DNA from 3 places in the Actinomadura sp. 9N215 genome. Region 1 is predicted to be linked to each of the others. Evidence: riboswitches for the same ligand, from Rfam matches in the RefSeq annotation. Region 1 holds a riboswitch; each other region holds the start of a gene.
The links. Region 1 has a riboswitch for cyclic di-AMP ahead of ACH34T_RS06275 (hypothetical protein). Riboswitches for the same ligand answer to the same signal wherever they lie in the genome.
Positions count from the first base shown of each region.

Region 2: linked by a shared signal. The riboswitch ahead of ACH34T_RS23870 (NlpC/P60 family protein) and the one ahead of ACH34T_RS06275 (hypothetical protein) in region 1 are both predicted to bind cyclic di-AMP.
Region 3: linked by a shared signal. The riboswitch ahead of ACH34T_RS35595 (NlpC/P60 family protein) and the one ahead of ACH34T_RS06275 (hypothetical protein) in region 1 are both predicted to bind cyclic di-AMP.

Region 1 covers NZ_JBIRBA010000003.1:178,275-184,908, reverse strand. The annotation lists gene ACH34T_RS06285 (multicopper oxidase domain-containing protein) at 1-2,495, opposite strand, end outside; gene ACH34T_RS06280 (DUF4360 domain-containing protein) at 2,961-3,623, shown strand; gene ACH34T_RS06275 (hypothetical protein) at 3,774-4,502, opposite strand; cyclic di-AMP (ydaO/yuaA leader) riboswitch at 4,511-4,723, opposite strand; gene ACH34T_RS06270 (M28 family peptidase) at 5,337-6,634, shown strand, end outside.
Region 2 covers NZ_JBIRBA010000015.1:3,233-9,866, reverse strand. The annotation lists gene ACH34T_RS23895 (AAA family ATPase) at 1-369, shown strand, start outside; gene ACH34T_RS23890 (4Fe-4S single cluster domain-containing protein) at 366-1,115, shown strand; gene ACH34T_RS23885 (hypothetical protein) at 1,052-1,912, opposite strand; gene ACH34T_RS23880 (FHA domain-containing protein) at 1,901-2,371, shown strand; gene typA (translational GTPase TypA) at 2,522-4,375, opposite strand; cyclic di-AMP (ydaO/yuaA leader) riboswitch at 4,569-4,703, shown strand; gene ACH34T_RS23870 (NlpC/P60 family protein) at 4,710-5,783, shown strand; gene ACH34T_RS23865 ((deoxy)nucleoside triphosphate pyrophosphohydrolase) at 5,927-6,349, opposite strand; gene ACH34T_RS23860 (Mut7-C RNAse domain-containing protein) at 6,346-6,634, opposite strand, start outside.
Region 3 covers NZ_JBIRBA010000029.1:19,724-26,357, reverse strand. The annotation lists gene ACH34T_RS35605 (LacI family DNA-binding transcriptional regulator) at 1-355, opposite strand, end outside; gene ACH34T_RS35600 (LuxR C-terminal-related transcriptional regulator) at 785-1,015, shown strand; gene ACH34T_RS35595 (NlpC/P60 family protein) at 1,397-2,323, opposite strand; cyclic di-AMP (ydaO/yuaA leader) riboswitch at 2,483-2,676, opposite strand; gene ACH34T_RS35590 (amino-acid N-acetyltransferase) at 2,983-3,504, shown strand; gene ACH34T_RS35585 (RDD family protein) at 3,509-4,303, shown strand; gene ACH34T_RS35580 (RDD family protein) at 4,309-4,935, shown strand; gene ACH34T_RS35575 (Lsr2 family protein) at 6,002-6,325, shown strand.

The DNA.
Region 1 (6,634 bases):
TGCTCCTCGTGCGACCCCTGGTAGAGGCGGACGCGGAGCCGCTCGCCCGGGTAGGCGCGCAGCAGCGGCGTCTGCGGGTCGCCGTGCGCGGCGCTGGAGAACCAGTCGGACGGGTCGCCGGGCCGCTCGTGCAGCGGCTCGCACCGGTACCCGACGGCCATGGTTCCCTGGTCGTCCAGGGAACCGGGGAAGGACGGCGGGTTGATCGGCTCGCTCTTCTCCCCGGCGCCGTGCTTGACCAGCGGGACGAAGTCGGCGACCGGGATCACCTGCTCGCGGAAGGCGGTCCCGTCCGGGAGCTTCACCACGGCCTGCGCCGCGTTGCGGACCTCCCGGGCGTGGTCGCGCGGGTCGACCCAGACGGCGCCCTCCGGCTCGGCGATCATGGAGCCGAACAGGCCGTGCCGCTGCCGCTCGTTGGCCAGCAGGTGGTCGTGGAAGAAGACGACGCCGAACTCCTCGTCGCAGTACCACCGGTACATCCAGGAGCGGTACCGCTCGTGGTCCTCCGGGCCGGCGTCGGCCGTGGTCGTCCCGGACAGGTAGTTCCAGCCGACGCTGGCGCCGTCCGACACCAGCGGGTCGAACTTCACCAGGTGGACGTGCAGCCCGGCCTCCGGCTGGAACGGCAGGACGGCGTCGAACGCCGTCTCCGCGTGGCAGCCGGGCGGGAGCGCGTTGGTCAGGGTGAACTCGATGATCTCGCCCTTGCGGCCGCGGATCGCGATCGGCTCGATCTTCCGGGTGCCCTTGGCGAGCTCCTTCCGGAAGGTGTCGATGCCGCCCGCGGCGTCGAGCTCCTCCTGGAGGACGAAGAACACCCCGCGATGATCATGCCAGGTCTCCTTGTGCCCGCCGTCGTGGTCGCCGTCGTGCCCGCCGCCGTCGTGGTCGCCGTCGTGCCCGCCGCCGCCGTGGCCGTGGCTCTCGAAGTAGTGCAGCGTGCCCTGCATGACGACGAGGTGGTAGCGGCGGACGGGCGCGTCCGGGTCCAGCGTGATCTTGGTGAACGCCTCGCCCGGCTGCGGGTCGGGGACGAACGCCGCCCGCTCCAGCGCGGACGGCTCCCGTCCCATCCCCTCCGGCATCGCCGGCGTGCGCGGCGGGCGGGGCGACTTCTGCGGGAACGTCCCGTCGATGAACGCGGGGAAGCCCGGACGCTCCGCCGTGGGCGCGGGCGGCTCCGGACGTCCGGGGAGCGGGCGGAGCGGCGCGATGGGGGTGCCGTCCGGGTAGCGTCCGGCGCCGTCCTGGCGGACGTCGAAGACCCGCCACATCCCCCACATGCCGGAGTGGAAGTGGGGATAGAGGTGGCAGTGGAAGATGATGTCGCCGGTCGCCGCCTGCACCGAGCCCGCCCCGCCGATCGGCTCGATCGTGAACGCCTGCTGCGGGCTGATGGTGATCGAGTCGATGATCGGCGAGTTCCCGTTCCCGGGGACGGCGCGCCACTGGTGCAGGTGGAGGTGGAAGACGTGGGTCTCCTTCACCCCGGCGTGCACGAGCCTGATCTTCGCCGGGTCGCCGCCGTAGGCGCGGAAGATCGGGGTGTCCGGGTCGCCGAACAGCCAGGAGCTGTGGTGCTGCTCCTCGCCGACGATCGCGTCCCGCGCGGGGTCGAGCTCGCCGGCTTCGAGCATCCGCTCGTAGGCGAGGGACCGCCAGCCCATCGGCTCGGTGCGGTAGCTCATGAGCATCATCGACGCGGCGTGCTCGTCCTGCGGGTGCTCGTGCCCGCCCCCGTGGTCGTCGTCGTGCTCCGGGAACAGGACCGGGGCCAGCCGCTCCCCGCCCGCCGCGGGCGCGTGCGTGTGCGGCCGCGGCCGCTCGCACTCGTAGATCGGGTGCGGCGGGAGGACGGGATTGTCGTTGGGCGACTCGTCCTGCATGAACAGCGCGTACTCGCGGAAGCTCGGCTGCCCCGGGACGTGGACGTCGGCGTACAGGCCGTCCAGCAGCGGATCGCCGGTGACGGGGTCGGTCCAGGTGGCGTCCTCGGGCTCGACGATCAGCGCGCCGAACAGGCCGTGGGCCTGGGAGCCGTCCTCGCCGCCGCGGAGGTCGGCGAGGTCGCCGAGGAAGAACACGCCCTCGTCCGCGGCGTCCCATTCGTAGGTGAGGCTGCCGCCGGGCGCGACGGCCGAGTCCGGGTTCCGGCCGACGGCGCCCCCGTCGGCGGTGACGACCCGGTATCCGACGCCCTGCGCGTGGATCCCGGCGCGGTGCCGCAGCTCGTTGCGGAACCGGACGACGACCCGTTCGCCCGCGCGGGCCCGCAGCACGAGCGGGCGCACGAGCGGATGCGGGTCGGGGAGCAGTTCCGGATGCTTCACCGGGTCGGGAAAGGGCGTGGGAAAGCTTTCCCTGACCTTGTTCAGCTCCGGCTCGTGTTCGGCTAGCGTGAAGATCATTCCGTTGCGGTCGTGGTCCCCGTGTGCGTCGAAGACGATGGGCACGTGCAGCGCCACGACGTCGTACACCCTCTTCACGGGCATCTGTGAATCCCCCTGGACTCCCGTTGTCTCGGAGGCCGCCTCTGGTCAGGGCGGCCCTCGGCCTACGCGGGGTGCGCGGGGTATGCGAGGTGCGCGGGGTATGCAGTGCTCGCGGGGTATGCGGTGCTCGCGGGGTCCTTGCGGGGTGTTGACAGTATGACGAACTGGAGAGTCAGGATGTTCCGGCCGAATCCGGTCAGCCCGGGGCGAGCATGGGACGAAACCACCCTAAGGCCCATCCTTAAAGAGGATAGAAAACGCGAAGTTAATTGTTAATAAGGCGCAAAGGCAAAGTGTTGACCAAGTCGGCGGGGCCCGAATACCCTCTCGGATGATTCTCCAGACCGAGAGGATCGCCATTGACGAGTTGACGTCAAAGTCGCCGTAAATGCGCTGGAAACGACCGGCGCGACGTGTACACGGCGACACGGGCGTCGGCCGACTACCCCCTGAGAGACCCGACCCATGAAGAACGCCAAACGTGCGGCGATCGCGGTGGGCGCAGCTCTGCTCCTCCCCACCCTGGCCACGGCCACCACCGCCTCCGCATCAATCGACCCCCCCGCCTCCTCCGAGACTGCGCCCCCTCCGGGCAAGGTCACCATCGGTGTGGAGACCATCAACGGCTCGGGTTGCCCGGCCGGCACGACGAAGGTCGAGCCCTCCCAGGGCAACGCCGCCTTCACCGTCGTCTACGACAAGTACGTGGCCTGGGCCGGCGGCGACGCACCGCCCACGGAGTTCAGGAAGAACTGCCACATCAGCGTGGACGTCAACGCCCCCGAGGGATACACCTACGCGGTCGTCGGCATCGTCTCGCGCGGCTTCGCCCACGTGGAAGAGGGCGCCACCGCGCAGCGGCGGACGAACTACTACTTCCAGGGCGACGCGAAGAACACGTCGGTGAGCCACGAGCTCAAGGGCCCCTACGACGACAACTGGCGGTTCGCCGACCGGACCGACCCCGCCCAGCGCGTCTACAAGCCGTGCGGCGCGGAGCGCAACCTCAACATCAACACCGAACTGCGCGTGAACAAGGGCAGCTCGTCCAAGTCCAGTTTCATCGCGATGGAATCCGCATACGCCAACGCGGTCTACCAGCTCGACTGGAAACGCTGCGACAGTTGATCGGATGGTCGCCGGGCGATCACACAACGTCGTGTGATTCGGACAACTGAGCGAGCGTTCCACAACGCCTTGAGTTTCATGCGAACGCCCGGCCGGGTCATGCCCGGCCGGGCGTTCGCTTTCCGTTCCGAAGCGGTTACAGCGAAGCGGTTACAGCTTCGTCGGGCGGTACGCCTTGTATTCGCTGCCCGAGTCGAGGCCGTAGTCGCGCGTCCGGTGGTCGGTGCCGTACCGGCCGCGCTGCTCGTACGCCCAGTAGGACGTGCGGTCGCTGTTCGCCCACTTCTCGAAGATGACGACGTGGCGCGTGGTGTTGGTGCCCTCCGCGTCCATGACGAGGTCGCCCTTCTTCAGCTCGGACATCTTGATGCGCTCGGTGTACCGCGACGAGGTGAGGCCCACGGTGTTCGGGCCCGGCTTGGGCAGGCCCAGCGTCATCGCCACGAAACCGGAGCAGTCGGCCCGGTATCCGTTGTGGCTGCGAAGCTGGCTGTAGCGCACCCGGTCGTCGGTCCCCGGGTTCCAGGTCCTGGCCCGGGCGATCACCTCGGACCGCTCGACCTTGCCGGACGTTCCGTTCGACCTCTCGTTCGACGCCTCGGACTTCTCGCCCGACTTCTCGCCGGACTTCTCGCGGGACTTCTGGTCGGACTTCTCGTCGTCGGACTCCTTGCCGGAGCCGCCCGGCGAGGTCCGGTCGGACTTCTGCTTCTGGGGGAGGACCTCGACGGCGGCCACCTTGTCGCCGGGGTCGGTGCCGTCCGACAGGACCGACGCGTGCGCGGTGGACGCGACCACGCCGAAGAAGGCGAGGCCGAACAGGGCGCCGGTCGTACGGGGGCCCAGGGGAAAACGGTTCTTGCCGTGCTTGCCTTGCAAGGGGGTCTCCTTGGCTTCCAGGACGCCTACCGGGTTAGCTGACGGGTTCGGGCGTGGAAGTCGCCCTACGGCCTGGAGGACAGGCCGATTCACCCCAGTGCGGGTGAATGCTTTTCATCCGGCCTGTCTGCGACGGCCTGGCCGCGCAGGGCGACCGAGGATGAAAGGTATTCAGGTGGGTCCCCGGCTCCGCGCGACGGCGGACTCGGCGTTGCCGCTGCGATCCTGTGGGCACGACGGCCCGTCCACGGGACCCTTGTGTCCCGGGTGCGAAAGAGCGGCGCTGATGGTGTGGCACACCCCGTGGCGGGGCGCGGCTCCGAGAGCCGGTCCTGGCTTCGCTCAGCGCCAGCACGCTGCGGCGTGCACATGGTCGGGCCGAGGGGCGGGGGTCTTGGCGAGACCCGCGCGGCAGGACGTCACGAGACGACGCGTGGGTCGCGCCGCCGCCACCCCCGTCCGACGTCGTCGTCGGCCCGGGGGACGATCGTGTCCGAACGGACACGGTCCGGCAAAACGCCTGGCGAGCGCCTTGGTGAGCGACAAGCTACTCCCTACGTCAAAAGAAGGCAAACCCGGACAAAATCAGCAATGCCCCAGCTCAGCGTGCTGCCCACCGGCCGGCCGCCCTCCCGCGGCGGGCGGCGGCTCGCGGACGCGGCTACTTGATCACGGTTGAGTTGCGGAGCGATCAGCCGTCCTTGTCGAGGTCGGGGCGGTTTCGTAGATTCACCGGCAACGGGGTCCTGTTCCTCGCGGCGCCCCCGTCCGGACGGCTCGAAACCCGGGCCCGCGGAACGGGCACGGCGTCCTGATCTCCCCGAGGAGACGCCCATGTCCGAGGTCCACCGCCGTGACCTGCTGGCCGGAGCCGCGGCCTTCGCCGGTTTCGCGACCGTCGGCCTGCTTCCCGGCACCGCCGCCGCCGCGACCCGGCAGCGACCCGGCGCCCTCCTGCCGCCCTCCCTCACCATCGGCGACAAGGCCGTCGTCGGCCGCGTCGACGCCCGGCGGGCGCTGCGGCACCTGAAGGTGCTCAGCGACGGGATCGGCTGGCGCATCGCCGGCACCGAGTCCGAGCACCGCGCCGCCCGCTACATCGCCGGGGTGCTCCGCGACCTCGGTTACAAGGTCGAACTGCAGCCGTTCCCCGTCGCTGACAAGTACCTGGCGGAGATCCGCGCCAGGGGCGAGCGGCTCTGGCAGGCCAGCGCCTCGCCGCAGGGCGCGACCGACTCCGTCCACGGCAGGGTCGTGGACGTCGGCAAGGTCGTCGACGTCCCCGGCGACGCGCGCGGAAAGCTGGTGCTGTTCGACCGCGTCGTCGGCAAGGAGACCGACCAGGCCAAGGCGGCCGCGGCCGCGGGCGCCAAGGCGGCGCTCATCGTCAACGCGCGCTCGGACACCTTCCCCGAGCGCAAGGCCGCCTCGTTCGCCCCGGCCCTGACCGAGCAGGTCGCGATCCCGGTGCTCGGCCTCGCCGGGTACCACGGCGAGCGGATCCGCGCCGGGGCCAAGCGGCTGTCCTTCGAGATCACCCACCACAGCGGGCTGACCTCGTACAACGTCCTGGCCGAGCGGAAGGCGACGCTGCCGAACCCCGACGGCAAGGCCGTCATCGTCAGCGCCCATTACGACAGCGTCCCCGGCTCGCCCGGCGCCAACGACGACGGCAGCGGGACGGTGCTGTGCCTGGAACTGGCGCGCGTCCTGAAGCGGCTGCCCACCCAGCAGGCGATCCGGATCTGCCTGTGGGGCTCGGAGGAGTACGGGCTGATCGGCGCCCGGCACTATGTGAAGCAGCTCGACGACGCGGGCGCGAAGCGGATCACCGGCTGCTTCCAGAACGACATGGTCGCCACCAGCCATCCGCCCGCGGAGACGTACTGGCTGCTGTCCGTGGACGGCAAGGACAACACCACCACCGCCGCGGTGAACGCCGCCGCGCGCCGGCTCGGCTACGTCGACCAGGTCCAGGGCCCCACCGCCCGCGGCTCCAGCGACCACGAGGCGTTCTTCGAGCGCGGCATCGCGGCGGGCAACTTCAGCTGGCGCGGCAACGAGGCGCCGAGCCAGCTCGAACCGATCTACCACACGCCCGAGGACACGATCGCCCAGAACATCAGCCTGAA
Region 2 (6,634 bases), on a different contig from region 1:
CACTTCACCGAGGTCCTGAACCGGCCCGAGCTGCTCAACCGGTTCGGCGACAACATCGTGGTGTTCGACTTCATCTCCGCCGAGGCCGCGCACAAGATCTTCGACTTGCAGTTCGCGAACATCTGCAAGCGCGTCACGGACGAGCACCGGCTGATCCTCGCCGTGAAGAGCGAGGCGCTGGCGACGCTCCGCGAGTGGTGCACCGAGGCGCTGGACAAGGGCGGACGCGGCATCGGCATGGCGCTGGAGTCGTACTTCGTCAACCCGCTGGCGCGCGCGCTGTTCGACCGCGAGCTCGTCCCGGACGAGAAGGTCACCGTGTCGGGCATCCGGCGCGCGGGCAGCATCGTCCACCTGGATCTTCAGTGACGCCCAGGCGTCCTCCGGCCGGAGGCGCCCCAAGCGAGACGCTCCTGCTCGCCAAGGCGCACTATCCGGTGACCACACTCGGCCCCGGGACCCGCGCGGGCATCTGGACGCAGGGCTGCACGCTGCACTGCCACGGCTGCCTGTCCCGCGACACCTGGGACGCCGACCCGGGCAAGGCCGTCCCCGTCGCGGCGGTGCTCGGCTGGCTGAAGTCCCTGCCCGGACGGGTCGACGGCGTCACGATCTCCGGCGGTGAGCCGTTCCAGCAGCCGGGGGCGCTGGCGGCGCTGCTGCGGGGCGTCCGCGCGTGGCGGGACGGCCGCGACCATGAGACGATTGCAGTGGACATATTGGTCTACAGCGGATATGTCTACTCCCGGCTCTCCCGCACCGGTGAGACGCGCGAGATCCTGGACATGTGCGACGCAGTGATCGCAGGGCCGTACGTCGACCGGCTCAACCCGGGGGGGCGACACTCCAAGGGTGGCTCTCTACTCTGGAGGGGATCGGCCAACCAGCGCGTCGTCCCGCTGTCCCCGCTGGGGCGCGAGCGGTACGGGGCACTGGCCGACATCAGGAAGACTGGAGAAGATACAGGGCCCCGAGTACAGGTGTCCGTGGACGAAGGGCCGGAGGGAAGGCGGGTGTACTACATCGGGATCCCGCGAAGGGGTGACATGGATCACCTCACGTCGAGGCTCGACCGCGCCGGGGTGCGCTCGGGGGATGTGTCATGGCGACCTTGAAATGTCCTGTCTGCGACGAACCGTTCCAGCCGGGTGATCTGCTCTGCATGAGCTGCGGGGCCAACCTCGCCCGCGCGGGCGGCGCCCAGCGGCAGGGCCCGGGCGGGTACGACAACCAGCAGCAGGGCTACCCGCCGCCGGGCCCGCAGCAGGGCGGCCAGCCGCAGTACGGCGCCCCGCCTGGGCCGCCGCAGGGCGGTCAGCCGTACCAGCAGGCGCCCGACCCGTACCAGCAGCAGGCCCCTCAGCAGCAGGCCCCGCCCCAGCCTCCGCCTGGCCAGTCGTCGGACCCCTGGGGGCAGCCGCAGCAACAGCAGCAGCCGGACGCCTGGGGCCCGCCGCCCCAGCAGCAGGCGCCCGATCAGCACGGGCAGCCGCAGCACGCGCAGCCCCCGTACGGCCAGCCGCAGCACGGCGGTGGCCAGCCGCCGCAGCAGCAGGCGCCGGGCGACCCGTGGGGCATGCCGCAACAGCAGCAGCCGCCGCAACCCCAGCAGGACCAGTGGGGCGCGCCGCAGCAGCAGCCCCCGCTGCCCGACTACCCGCAGCCGGACCAGCAGTTCCCGCCGTCCGACCAGCAGTTCCCACCGGCGGACCAGCAGTTCCCGCCGCCCCAGGACCAGTACTCCCCGCAGCAGGACCAGCAGCAGTACCAGCCGCAGCAGGACCAGTGGGGCGCACCACAGCAACAGCAGCAACCGCCGCAGCAGGACCAGTGGGGGGCGCCGCAGCCGGGCCCCGGCGGCGACCAGTTCGGCCAGCCGCCGCAGCACGGAGGCCCGCCGATGCCGCAGCACGGACGCGAGGCGACGCTGCTGCCGCCCGACCACAACCAGGGCCGGCAGCCCGACGGCACGGCGTTCATGTGCCCGTACTGCGAGGCGGTGCTGCCCAACCCGGGCGCCGCGCAGTGCGACTCGTGCCTGCGTCCGCTGCCGCAGAAGGGCGCGCCCACCCTGCGTGTGATGTTCCCCACGGGCGAGCTCAAGGTCTCCGTCGGGCAGCATCTGGTGCTCGGACGGGACGCGGGCCAGTCACCGGTGGCGTCCACGTTCACGCAGTACGACAACGTGTCGCGCCGCCATTCAACGGTGTGGCTCGACCCGTCCGGGACGGCGTGGGTCCGCGACGAGGGCTCCACCAACGGGACGTTCGTCAACGGCGAGCGGCTTCCCCGCGGCGTGGAGGCCCCGCTCCGCAACGGCGACCAGCTCCGCCTCGCCGCCGACGTGACCGGCACCGTCCAGCTGAACTGACCGGCGCACAGGCCGGACACCAGCGCAAAGGGGCGGCCCCGCGGTCCAAGACCGCGGAGCCGCCCCTTTTCGCACCCGCCGACTTACGCCCGACTCACGCCTATCGACTCGCGCCCGCCGACTCGCGTCCGTCGACGGCTCCGGTTCCGATCAGCTCGCGCGCTTGGAGCGGGCGCGCATGCGCTCGCGCTCCTTGGCGTCCAGGACGACCTTGCGGATGCGGACGGCGCCCGGCGTGACCTCGACGCACTCGTCCTCGCGGCAGAACTCCAGCGCCTCCTCCAGCGACAGCAGCCGCGGCGGGGTGAGCCGCTCCAGCTCGTCGCCGGTGGACGACCGCATGTTCGTGAGCTTCTTCTCCTTGGTGATGTTGACGTCCATGTCGTCGGCCCGGGAGTTCTCCCCGACGATCATGCCCTCGTACACCTCGGTGGTCGGCCCGACGAAGAACGTGCCCCGCTCCTGCAGGTTCGTGATCGCGAACGGGGTGGCGGCGCCGGCGCGGTCGGCGACCAGCGATCCGGACGGACGCGTCCGCAGCTCCCCGAACCACGGCTCGTAGCCCTCGAACACGTGGTGCGCCATGCCGGTGCCGCGCGTCTCCGTCATGAACTCGGTGCGGAACCCGATCAGGCCGCGCGCCGGGACGAGGAACTCCATCCGGATCCAGCCGGTGCCGTGGTTCGTCATGTGCTCCATCCGCCCCTTGCGGACGGCCAGGAGCTGCGTGACGGCGCCGAGGTGCTCCTCGGGGATGTCCACGGTGAGCCGCTCGACCGGCTCGTGCTTCTTCCCGTCGATGCTCTTCGCGACGACCTGCGGCTTGCCGACGGTCAGCTCGTAGCCCTCGCGGCGCATGTTCTCGACGAGGATCGCCAGGGCCAGCTCGCCGCGTCCCTGCACCTCCCACGCGTCCGGACGCTCCGTCGGCAGCACCCGGATCGACACGTTGCCGACGAGCTCCCGGTCGAGCCTGTCCTTCACCATCCGGGCGGTGACCTTGGTGTTCTTCTCGCGGCCCGCCATCGGCCCGGTGTTGGTGCCGACGGTCATCGAGATCGCGGGCTCGTCCACGGTGATCAGCGGCAGCGGGCGCGGGTCGTCCGGATCGGCGATCGTGTCGCCGATCATGATGTCGGGGATGCCGGCGATCGCGATGATGTCGCCGGGCCCCGCCTCGTCGGTGGGCTTGCGGGTGAGCGCGTCCGTCATCAGCAGCTCGGTGATCTTGACGCGGTCGACGCTGCCGTCGTGCCGGAACCAGGCGACCTGCTGGCCCTTCTTGATCGTCCCGGCGTGGACGCGGCACAGCGCGATCCGGCCGAGGTAGCTGGACGCGTCCAGGTTCGTCACGTGCGCCTGCAGCGCCGCGTCCGGGTCGTAGGACGGCGCCGGGATCGTCTCGGTGATGACCGTGAACAGCGGCTCCAGGTCGGGGCTGGCGGGCATCTCGCCGTCGGCGGGCTTGTCGAGCGAGGCCCGCCCGGCGCGCCCGGACGCGTACACGATCGGGAAGTCGATCTGGTCCTCGTCGGCGTCGAGGTCCATGAACAGCTCGTACGTCTCGTCGACGACCTCGTCGATGCGGGCGTCGGGACGGTCGGTCTTGTTCACGACCAGGATCACCGGCAGCCTGGCCTCCAGCGCCTTGCGCAGGACGAACCGGGTCTGCGGGAGGGGGCCCTCGCTGGCGTCCACCAGGAGGACGACGCCGTCCACCATGTTCAGCCCGCGCTCGACCTCGCCGCCGAAGTCGGCGTGCCCGGGGGTGTCGATGATGTTGATCGTCAGCCCGTCGTGCCGGACGGCGGTGTTCTTCGCGAGAATGGTGATCCCCTTCTCGCGCTCCAGGTCGTTGGAGTCCATGACCCGGTCGTCGACGTCCTGGTTCTCGCGGAAGGCCCCGGACTGCCAGAGCATGGCGTCGACCAGCGTCGTCTTGCCATGGTCGACGTGAGCGACGATCGCGACGTTCCGGAGGTCGTCGCGCGTGGAGATGGGCATGCGGGCTCGCCTTGCGTGAGAGTTCGGGGTTCGCCGCCGACATGCGGCAGCCCCCATTCTACTTGGCCCCGCATACCACCCATCCCAGCCGATCCGAACCTCAGAAGTCGTCTCGTGGGCGGATTCGCCAACTTTGCTGATCCTTTGTAATGTGCCCGAGATCCGGTCGTCCGGAGCCCCACCCCCCGGGGCTGCGGCCGGAGCGCCGAATCTCCCGCCTCGCGGGGAACCGGGGACCCACCTCTTCGGGGTGAATCGACACACGTCGTAGGGCGACTCCTGGCCCGAACCCGTCAGCTAACCCGGTAGGCGCGCGAGGAGAGGAGAACCCGGTTTGACACCGGATCCCCACCGGCGGCGCCGCGTCACGCCCGCCGCCACCGCGACCATGCTCCTGATCGGTCTCGGCGCCGCCGCGCCCACCGTCGCGCACGCGGCGCAACCGTCCGGACGTCCCGCCGCGGCCACCCCGAGCCCGGCTCCGACGACCGAGCAGGGCCTGCGCAAGAGCCTGGACGCGCTGAACGAGGAAGCCGAGATCCTCACCGAGAAGTACAACAAGACCCGCGTTGACCTGGGCAAGGCCCAGCAGGCGGAGCGCACCGCCGCCCAGCAGGCCGCCGCGCTGCGCGCCCAGGCCGCACCGGCGCGGGAACGGCTCGGCCAGCTCGCCGCGGCGAACTACATGTCCGGATCGCCCAACGCGATCTTCGGTACGGGCGGCTCGCCGGACGGCCTGTCCGACCAGGCGTACCTCGCACAGAACCAGGCCGCCACGATCCAGGCGCTGCAGAAGCAGATCGACCGGGCCGAGGCCGCCCAGCGCACAGCGCAGGCCAGGATCGCCCAGGTCAAGCAGGCCGCCGCGGACGCCGAGCAGGCCCGCCGGGCCGCGAAGGCCAAGGTCGCCGAGGTGCTGAAGCGCCTCGACAAGCTGACCACGACGCACGTCCGCGACCCGCGCAGCGGCCTGCGCGCCACCGTGAAGGGCTCGGGGCTCCCGGCCAAGATGGCCCGCAAGGCGCTCACCAAGCTCGGCGCCCCGTACGTGTGGGCCGCCGCCGGGCCGGGCAGCTTCGACTGCTCCGGCCTCGTCGTCTGGGCGTACACCCAGGTCGGCAAGCCGGGCCTGCCGCACTACACCGGCGCCCTGTACGGACTGGGCACGAAGGTCTCCCGGAGCGAGCTCCGGTCAGGCGACCTCGTGTACTTCGGCGGAAGCCTCCACCACATGGGCGTCTACCTCGGTGACGGCAAGTTCCTGCACGCCCCGCAGACCGGCGATGTGGTGAAGATCTCCAAAATGTCCGACCGCTCCTCCTTCGGCCCTGGCGGGCCTCCATCGTCGACAAACGCTGTGCGATCGCTGCATCGCTCCGACTCGCCTGGCGGCTCGCTGCGCGATTAGGTTTCTCGCAGGCTCGAAACCTGCCTTCGGACGCGATCGCGACCATTGAGGTCGTCGCGGGGTTGCGGCGGTGGCTGGGCGCCGTTCCTTCCCGAGCAGACATTGACGTCGTCGTGGCGTCGCGGCGGTGGCTGGGGGGCGCGTTACTCCGCGAGTAGGTGTTGTTCGGCGAGGGTGTCGATCACGGGGCGGTCGCCTGGGAGCCAGTCGACGTCGTAGAGCTCGTCCGGGGAGAGCCAGCGGAGGGCCAGGTGTTCCAGGGCGCGGGGTTCGCCTTCGATGATGCGGGCCGTCCACACGCGCAGGACGGCCCGTTCGCTCAGCCGCCAGTCACCGCCGATCCTGCGGCCCAGCCGGACCTTGACGGCGAGTTCCTCGTGGCATTCGCGCACCAGCGCGTCCTCGTCCGACTCGCCGGGGTCGACCTTCCCGCCCGGCAGTTCCCAGCCGCCCGCCATGTGCGGCGGCTCGGCCCGCTGCGCGCTCAGCAGCCGTCCGTCCGAAATGATCGCCGCGCCCACCACCACGAGGTCTATGCCGACCAACCCCTCTCCGTTACCCGTCATCTCGCGATCGCGGCCCGCTCGACCAGCCGCGTCGCATCATGGACGATCTTCTCCAGGTGGCCGCCGTGCGCGCCGCGCCAGTACACCTGGCCGCAGTTCGCGCAGCGGCCGTAGACGTCGTAGTTGCGGCGGGTGCCCGCCTCCAGGTCGCGTTCGATCTCCTCCTTGTCGACCGGGACGAGCTCCCCGTTGCAGGCGGTGCAACGCGTCCAGGGCCGCAGGACGGGCGCGAACCGGTCCAGGACGTCGCGGAGCTGGTCGTCCGGGCGGGAGCCGCGGACGTAC
Region 3 (6,634 bases), on a different contig from region 1:
TGAGCGCGGCCTCCGCCCCCCGGGCGACGTCGGTCGCGTACGGGTTGGTGAGGTCTTCGACGACGACGCCGAATGCGCGCCGCGGCTCGTCGCCGAACTCGCCCGCGGTGCGTTCGGGACGCCGCCGGAGCCGGCGCGCGGACTCGTTCCGGACGAATCCGAGCTCCTCGATCGCCGCGCGAACACGGTCACGGGTAGCTTCGGCCACGAGGTCTGGCCGGTTTAGGACATTCGAAACGGTCCCAACTGAGACTCCAGCACGCCTCGCGACCTCACGAATACTGGTCTGTGGCAACTCGCTCCTCGTCCCGTCCCAGGCATGTTTCCCCAGGTAGTGGAGTTTTGCATAGTGCATTCGCGAAAGCACGGTCACAGACCGCGACCATCGGCGCGCACATTGCACTGAACCAGCGCTTGACGGGCCGGATCCGGCCGCCTAGCGTTCCGAGCCGAAGCGTAGCTTGAAACGATTCACGATCTTCGACCACGGCGAGATCTGGCGAGTCCAACGAGAAGGGACGGTGCGGATGGCTGGCGATCCCATCCCGTCTCCCTCGGATGGCCAACGAGTGAATCGTCACCCGGAGTTCCCCCGAAAGCCCCCGCAATCGGCCCAACGGCCACCTCCGGCCAAGCGCGCGAGACAGAAAAGGAAACCGATGATCTGAGTCCGGAGGCGCTCCGGGCCCGGCAACCCAACGCGCGTACAGATCGAGGCCAACCCGTGCCTGTGCAGCGGACGGCTGCATCCCCGCGGTCATCACCACGGACGAGGGAGGACGGAGTGGAACAGGCCACACTCGCACGTCGTGGCACCGACGATTTCGGGCTGAGCGAGGAAGAGATTCGGCTGCTCGCTCAAATCGCCAGCGGTGTCACCGCCGATGTGGCGGCTCGCAAGCTGGAGCTGAGCGCACGGACCTTGCGACGCCGGTTGCGGACCATCTGCGACCGGCTGGAGGTCAACACCCCTATCGAGGCCGTGGTGTGGGCGGCCCGAAGGCAGCTCATCTAGCGGCAACCCCCAATGACGCTCGTCCGGGGACGGCGAGCGCCACGAGAATCCAGGCGGCAAACATTCAGAACCCTCCGTCCGACCCCGCAGCGGCGGCGCCCGCACCCTGACAGGTAGGTCCCTGCAGGAGGCGTCGCCGCGGACGGTGTTCAACGCTCGCCGCAGACGGTGTTCAACGCTCGCCGAGGACACGTCAAGCGCGCCCTCGATCTCATCGACGCCCGCAACGCCCGTGACACCCACCAGATGCGCCCGCCGACCGCAGGGGCCCATCCGAGGGCGTCCAGGGGCGTCCTAGGACGCTTGCCGAGCGCAAGGGATTCCGCTGACCATTCTCAGTCGGACACCAGGGCGCTAGGACGCTGGGGGCGTCCGCCGGGCTCAGGCGACTCGGACGCCGCCGGCGAAGGGACGGCCCGCCATGGGCGCGATCTTCACGACGTCGCCGGTGTGGGGCGCGTGCAGCATCTTGCCGCCGCCGACGTAGATCCCCATGTGGTGCAGGTCGGAGTGGAAGAACACGAGGTCGCCCGGCTGGAGCTGGCCGCGGGACACGTGGGTGCCCGCGTTCCACTGGCTGCCGGTGTAGTGCGGCAGGTTGATGCCGACCTGCTTGTAGGCCCACATCGTCAGGCCCGAGCAGTCGAAGGCGTTCGGCCCGGCGGCGCCCCAGACGTACGGGTCGCCGATCTTGGTCATCGCGTAGCGCAGGGCCTGCACGCCCTTGCCGGTGCCGACGACGGGGAGTTTGGCGAGCTGGGTGGGGTCTCGCTTGACGAGCGTGCCGCGGACCTTCTCGTACGTCTCGGTGACCTTCTTGCGCTGCGAATCCAGTTGCGTACGCAGCGCCTTCACCTGCGTGGCGCGCGCTTCGGCGGACTTGCGGGCGCGCTGCGCGGCCTGCATGGCCTGCATCAGCCCGAGGACTTTGGTGCTGTCCCGCTTGGCGAAGTAGTTGAGCGTGGCGGCCTGGTCGAGGACGGACTGCGGGTCCTGGGAGGCGACGAACGACACCGTGGGGTCGGAACCGCCCTGCATGTAACTGGTCGCGGCCAGAGAACCGACCTTCTCGCGGATGGTCTGGAGGGATTTCTCCTGCCGTTGGGCGTTCTCGGTGGCGACCTTGGCCGCGCGCTGCGACTGCGCGAGTTTGACCTTCAGCCCGTTGTACTGCTCGGTGAGCTGCTCCAGCTGGTCGGCGAGCTTGAGGGCCTTCGCCCTGAGTTCCTTCGTGGACGGCTCAGGGTCTGCGTGCGCGACCGCGACCGTGTGCGGTGCGACCGAAAGGGCGACGAGCGCACCGGCCACGGTGATCGCTCTACCGCGGAACCGGGCCGTCCAGGGCGCCCAGGCCGTCCGGGGCTTCTGGACTTTTCGGGCCGTCCGGGCTTTCCGCGCCGATGGCGACTGCCGGGAGCTTGAACGAGCAGATCGTGAAAGGGAAGCAGGGCGCGATGGCTCCACGAATTCTCCTCTCCTCGTCCGCCTACCGAGTTAGCTGACGGGTTGGGGCTGGAGCAGCCCGTCCGCGGGCACGCGTGGAATTCGGTTCCACGCGGCTGCGGATTCACCCCTCACGGTGTCAGCCCGGGGCGGCTCCCCGAACGCTCCGGAAGTGGGTCCCCGGCTCCTCGGGGCGCTGGTTGCGGCCCTTGGACTCGGCGGTGCGGCCTCCGCGTCCTGCGGTTGGCCGACGTCAGCGCAGGACACTAACGGAACCCGCTTTGGATGCCAACCAGAACATGCGAAATCGCAGGTGGCGGCGGCTTGTCGGCACCGGAGCGCCGGTCACGCCCCCTGAAATCCTGTGTCCTTGCTCACTTTTTGGCACCCCGGGCAATGCCTAGTCGGTTTTATCTAGTCACTGCTGCTCGCCCATCGCCGCATGCGGAGCCAGCCCGCATCGCCCGCCTGCGGGCACTACTGACCGCTGGCGGTGGCGACGCGTTCGATAATCTCGCCTGTTTGTGGAGGTCGTGATCCGGCGAGCCCGTACCGCCGACGTTCAAGAGATTCGCAGGCTGGTCGATCGGTACGCCGGTTCGGGACGACGCCTGCTGAAGAAGTCCACGGTGAAGCTGTACGAGGACGTCCAGGAGTTCTGGGTCGCCGAGGACGTCCAGCACAGCACGCCGGGACCGGTCGTCGCCTGCGGCGCGCTGCACGTGATGTGGGAGGACCTCGCGGAGGTCCGTTCCGTCGCCGTGAGCAAGGAGTACGGCGGACGCGGCATCGGGCACCGGATCGTGGCCCGTCTGCTGGAGACCGCGCGGGAACTCGGCGTGCGGAGGGTGTTCTGCCTTACCTTCGAGGTGGAGTTCTTCGCGCGCCATGGCTTTCAGCAGATCCTGGGGACTCCGGTGGCGCCAGAGGTGTACGAGGAGCTTCTCCGCTCCTACGACGAAGGCGTTGCAGAGTTCTTGAACCTCGACCGGGTCAAGCCCAATACGTTGGGCAACACCCGGATGTTGCTTCGCCTGGAGGACTGACCCGATGAGCGATTCCCCCGACCGCGGGCGGCGGTACCCGCCGCAGCAGGGGCAGGGTTCCTACGGCCCGCCGCCTCCGTACCAAGGTCCCCAATGGCAGCAACCTCAACAGCAACCGCAGGGACAACCACAGCAGCAGTGGCAGCAGCCGCCGCAACAGCAACAGCAGTGGGGTCAGCAGCCGGGGTACAACGAGCCGTACGACGCGTCCCATGACGACTACGGCGGCGATGAGCTGCCCTTGGCGCCGATCCATCGCCGTGCAGGCGCGCGGCTCATCGACAACGGGCTCGTCGCGGTTTTCGGGTTCGCGCTCGTCCTGCCGATCACGATCGGTGCGTTCGGCCTGGGCAAGCCTGGCAGCAAGACCGAGGACGAGGGGGGTGTGTGGAACTGGCCCATCATCTTCACCCTTTTCTGTGTCCTGTCGGTGTTGCCGTTGCTCTACGAGGCCGTCCAACTGTCCATGTCTGGACGAACGCTCGGCAAGCGCGTCATGGGGCTTGGCATCGTCCAGGCGCCCGGCGGGCAACCATTGACCACCACGCAAGCCGTGTGGCGCGCTGGAATCGTCCATGTGGGCTACCAGATCGGCGTTTTCTTCTTCCTGGTCATCGCGGTGATGGTGTGGGACTACGCCGCGTACGGGATGGTGCTGGTCTGGGCGGGCGCGTTGATGGCGTACCTGTGGGCGATCTGGGACCAGCCCCTGCACCAGGCACTCCACGATCGCTTGGCCGGGACGCTGGTCGTCGATGAGCGGGCCGGCTACGACGAGTACGCCGAATACCCGGAGTAAGGCCCGTGCGGGAGGCACCGCTCGCCGAACCGGGCCAGCGCCTCCTGGCGCGCATCGTCGACACCCTCATCGTCGGTGTGCCCGTCATCGTCGTCGTCCGTGCCTTGGTGTCCGGACCCACGGTGGACGTCGTCGCCCCACCGGCCTTCGCCGGATGCATGCTGCTGTACGAGGCGATCCAGCTCACCCTCTGGAGCCGGACGATCGGCAAACGCGTCGCCGGCATAGAAGTCGTCGTCGTCGCCCCCAATGCGCCTCTCGCGCCCGGGGAGACGGCGGCGAAAGCCCGCCGCGGCAAGACGGAGGCACTGACCTCCGAATCCGCGCCCGAATCGCAAGAGACAGACGCCGAGTCGAGCCGGCAAGGGCAAGAGGACGAATCGGGACCGACGCCGGACGCCGCGACGGACCTCGTGCCGATCAATGAGCGGCCCCGCCTGGACGTTGTGCGCGCCGTTGCGCGTGCCGCGGTCTATTCGCTGCCGATCGCGGCGCGTCCGATTCCCGTTGCCGGGCTACTTGCGGGCATCTTCTGGTTGGCGAACGCGGGGGCCCTGTACGAGGGCACGCGCCGCCAGGCCGTCCATGACAGACTCACCGGGACGCTGGTCGTAAAACGCCTCTCCCGTTGAATCATCGGCCTTCTGAGAGCCACTCTCAGGTTTCCTCGTCCGAACTGTGAGACGGCCGGGCCCGACTTCGCCGGCTCATGATCCCTCGGCGCACGGAGTGGACACGCCCGGCCATACCGGCTTTCGTGGAGATGTCCGCTCTGTTTCGGACGCCCGGCGTTCGCACGGCTAATGCCAGCTCGTTCAGGTTACGGCCCTGAATCGGGGTGAGATGTGTCTCGTCCCGGACGCGTCCTCCGCTTTGAGAGGGCGCTTGTGGCCCCTTGCCCTTCGGCCTGGGCCTGGCTCACATTGGGCCCAGGACTTACTCCGGATGGGACACCGTCTCGCTTGGAACGGGCCTTTCGCTTCACGTGTCCCTCGGGATCGGAGGAGCTCGGCACCCGGCTCCGGCATCGCCTCCGACGCGGGTTGAAGAACTGGGGCGGAGGTGGGATTGTGTCGCAATCTCCTGATTTCGGGATGGGCGAGTACCGAGCGCTTCCACGCGGAGAGCGCGGTCCGTGACTTCCCGTCACGGGCGGGCGGCAACAGATTTCGGCTCGGCTCACCAGGTCGTTATCCAGCCACATCGTCCGGCCGGGGCGGTGATCAGCCGCCGTGCTGCGGGCCGGGCGGCCCCCGGGACATTCCCCCGGGTCGCGGTTAGCGCCGTTACGTCAGAGTTAATCGGTGGCGGCGGTGTCCGTGTGCCCCGGCTGTTAAGGTCGCCCGCACCGCTTTCGCCTCCGGACGGTCCGTCCGCCGGAAAGCGGAGCCGTCCGCAAACGCGGGCCAATGCGCGAGCGCCGACCCAGGTCAGCGCGTCGCGTCGTGACGCCCGCCGTGCCCGAAAACCCCGTCGTGCTCGGGCCTGGCGAAGAATTCGCAGGCCGTGTCCGGTGCGTCCGGGCGCATCGCCGGACGCTCTGGAAACGACGAGGCGATTACTCCCGGTCACGGGCCGGAAGGCGACTTCGCCGGGGAGTGCCGGTTCAAGGAGGGCGGCGGAATTGTCATCGGCGCACCACTCGGTATATGTTTGTCAACCGAATGCAGTTTGCTCAAGCCGAAAGGGTCTGTCCCCATGGCACAGAAGGTTCAGGTGCTTCTCGTCGACGACCTCGACGGTGGCGAGGCGGACGAGACCGTAGCGTTCTCGATCGACGGCGCCTCCTACGAGATCGACCTGAGTGGCGCCAACGCAACGAAGCTGCGGGATTCTCTTAAGCCGTTCGTGGAGAAGTCGCGCAAGGCGGGTACGGGCACGCGTCGTCGCCGGCAGCGCGGCGCGTCCAGCCGCGAGCGCAGCGCTGAGATCCGCGCCTGGGCCAAGAACAATGGCATCAAGGTCAATGAGCGCGGCAGGATCCCGGCCCATGTGATCGAACAGTACGAGGCGGCCAACTGACCCGTCAGCCCACCGGCGGCCCGTCTCCGTTCGTGAGACGGGCCGTTCGTCTGCGGCCCGGTTCACTGTTCACTTCACCCGTTCACTCGGCCGGTTCCCATGCGCATCGTTCCTCTGGCCCGTTCGCTCAGCCGAGTTCGCATGTGCCACCGTTCCCGTGGCCAGTTTCCGCCCCGTTGCCTGCCTCCGTTTCCCGTCCGGTTTCGTTTGGGCTCCAGTTCGCCTGACTGGTTCGTCCGACCAGTTCGTCCGACCTGGTTCGCCCGACCCGGTTCATCCGCGCCGTCGTTTTACCTGCGGGCCGCTCGT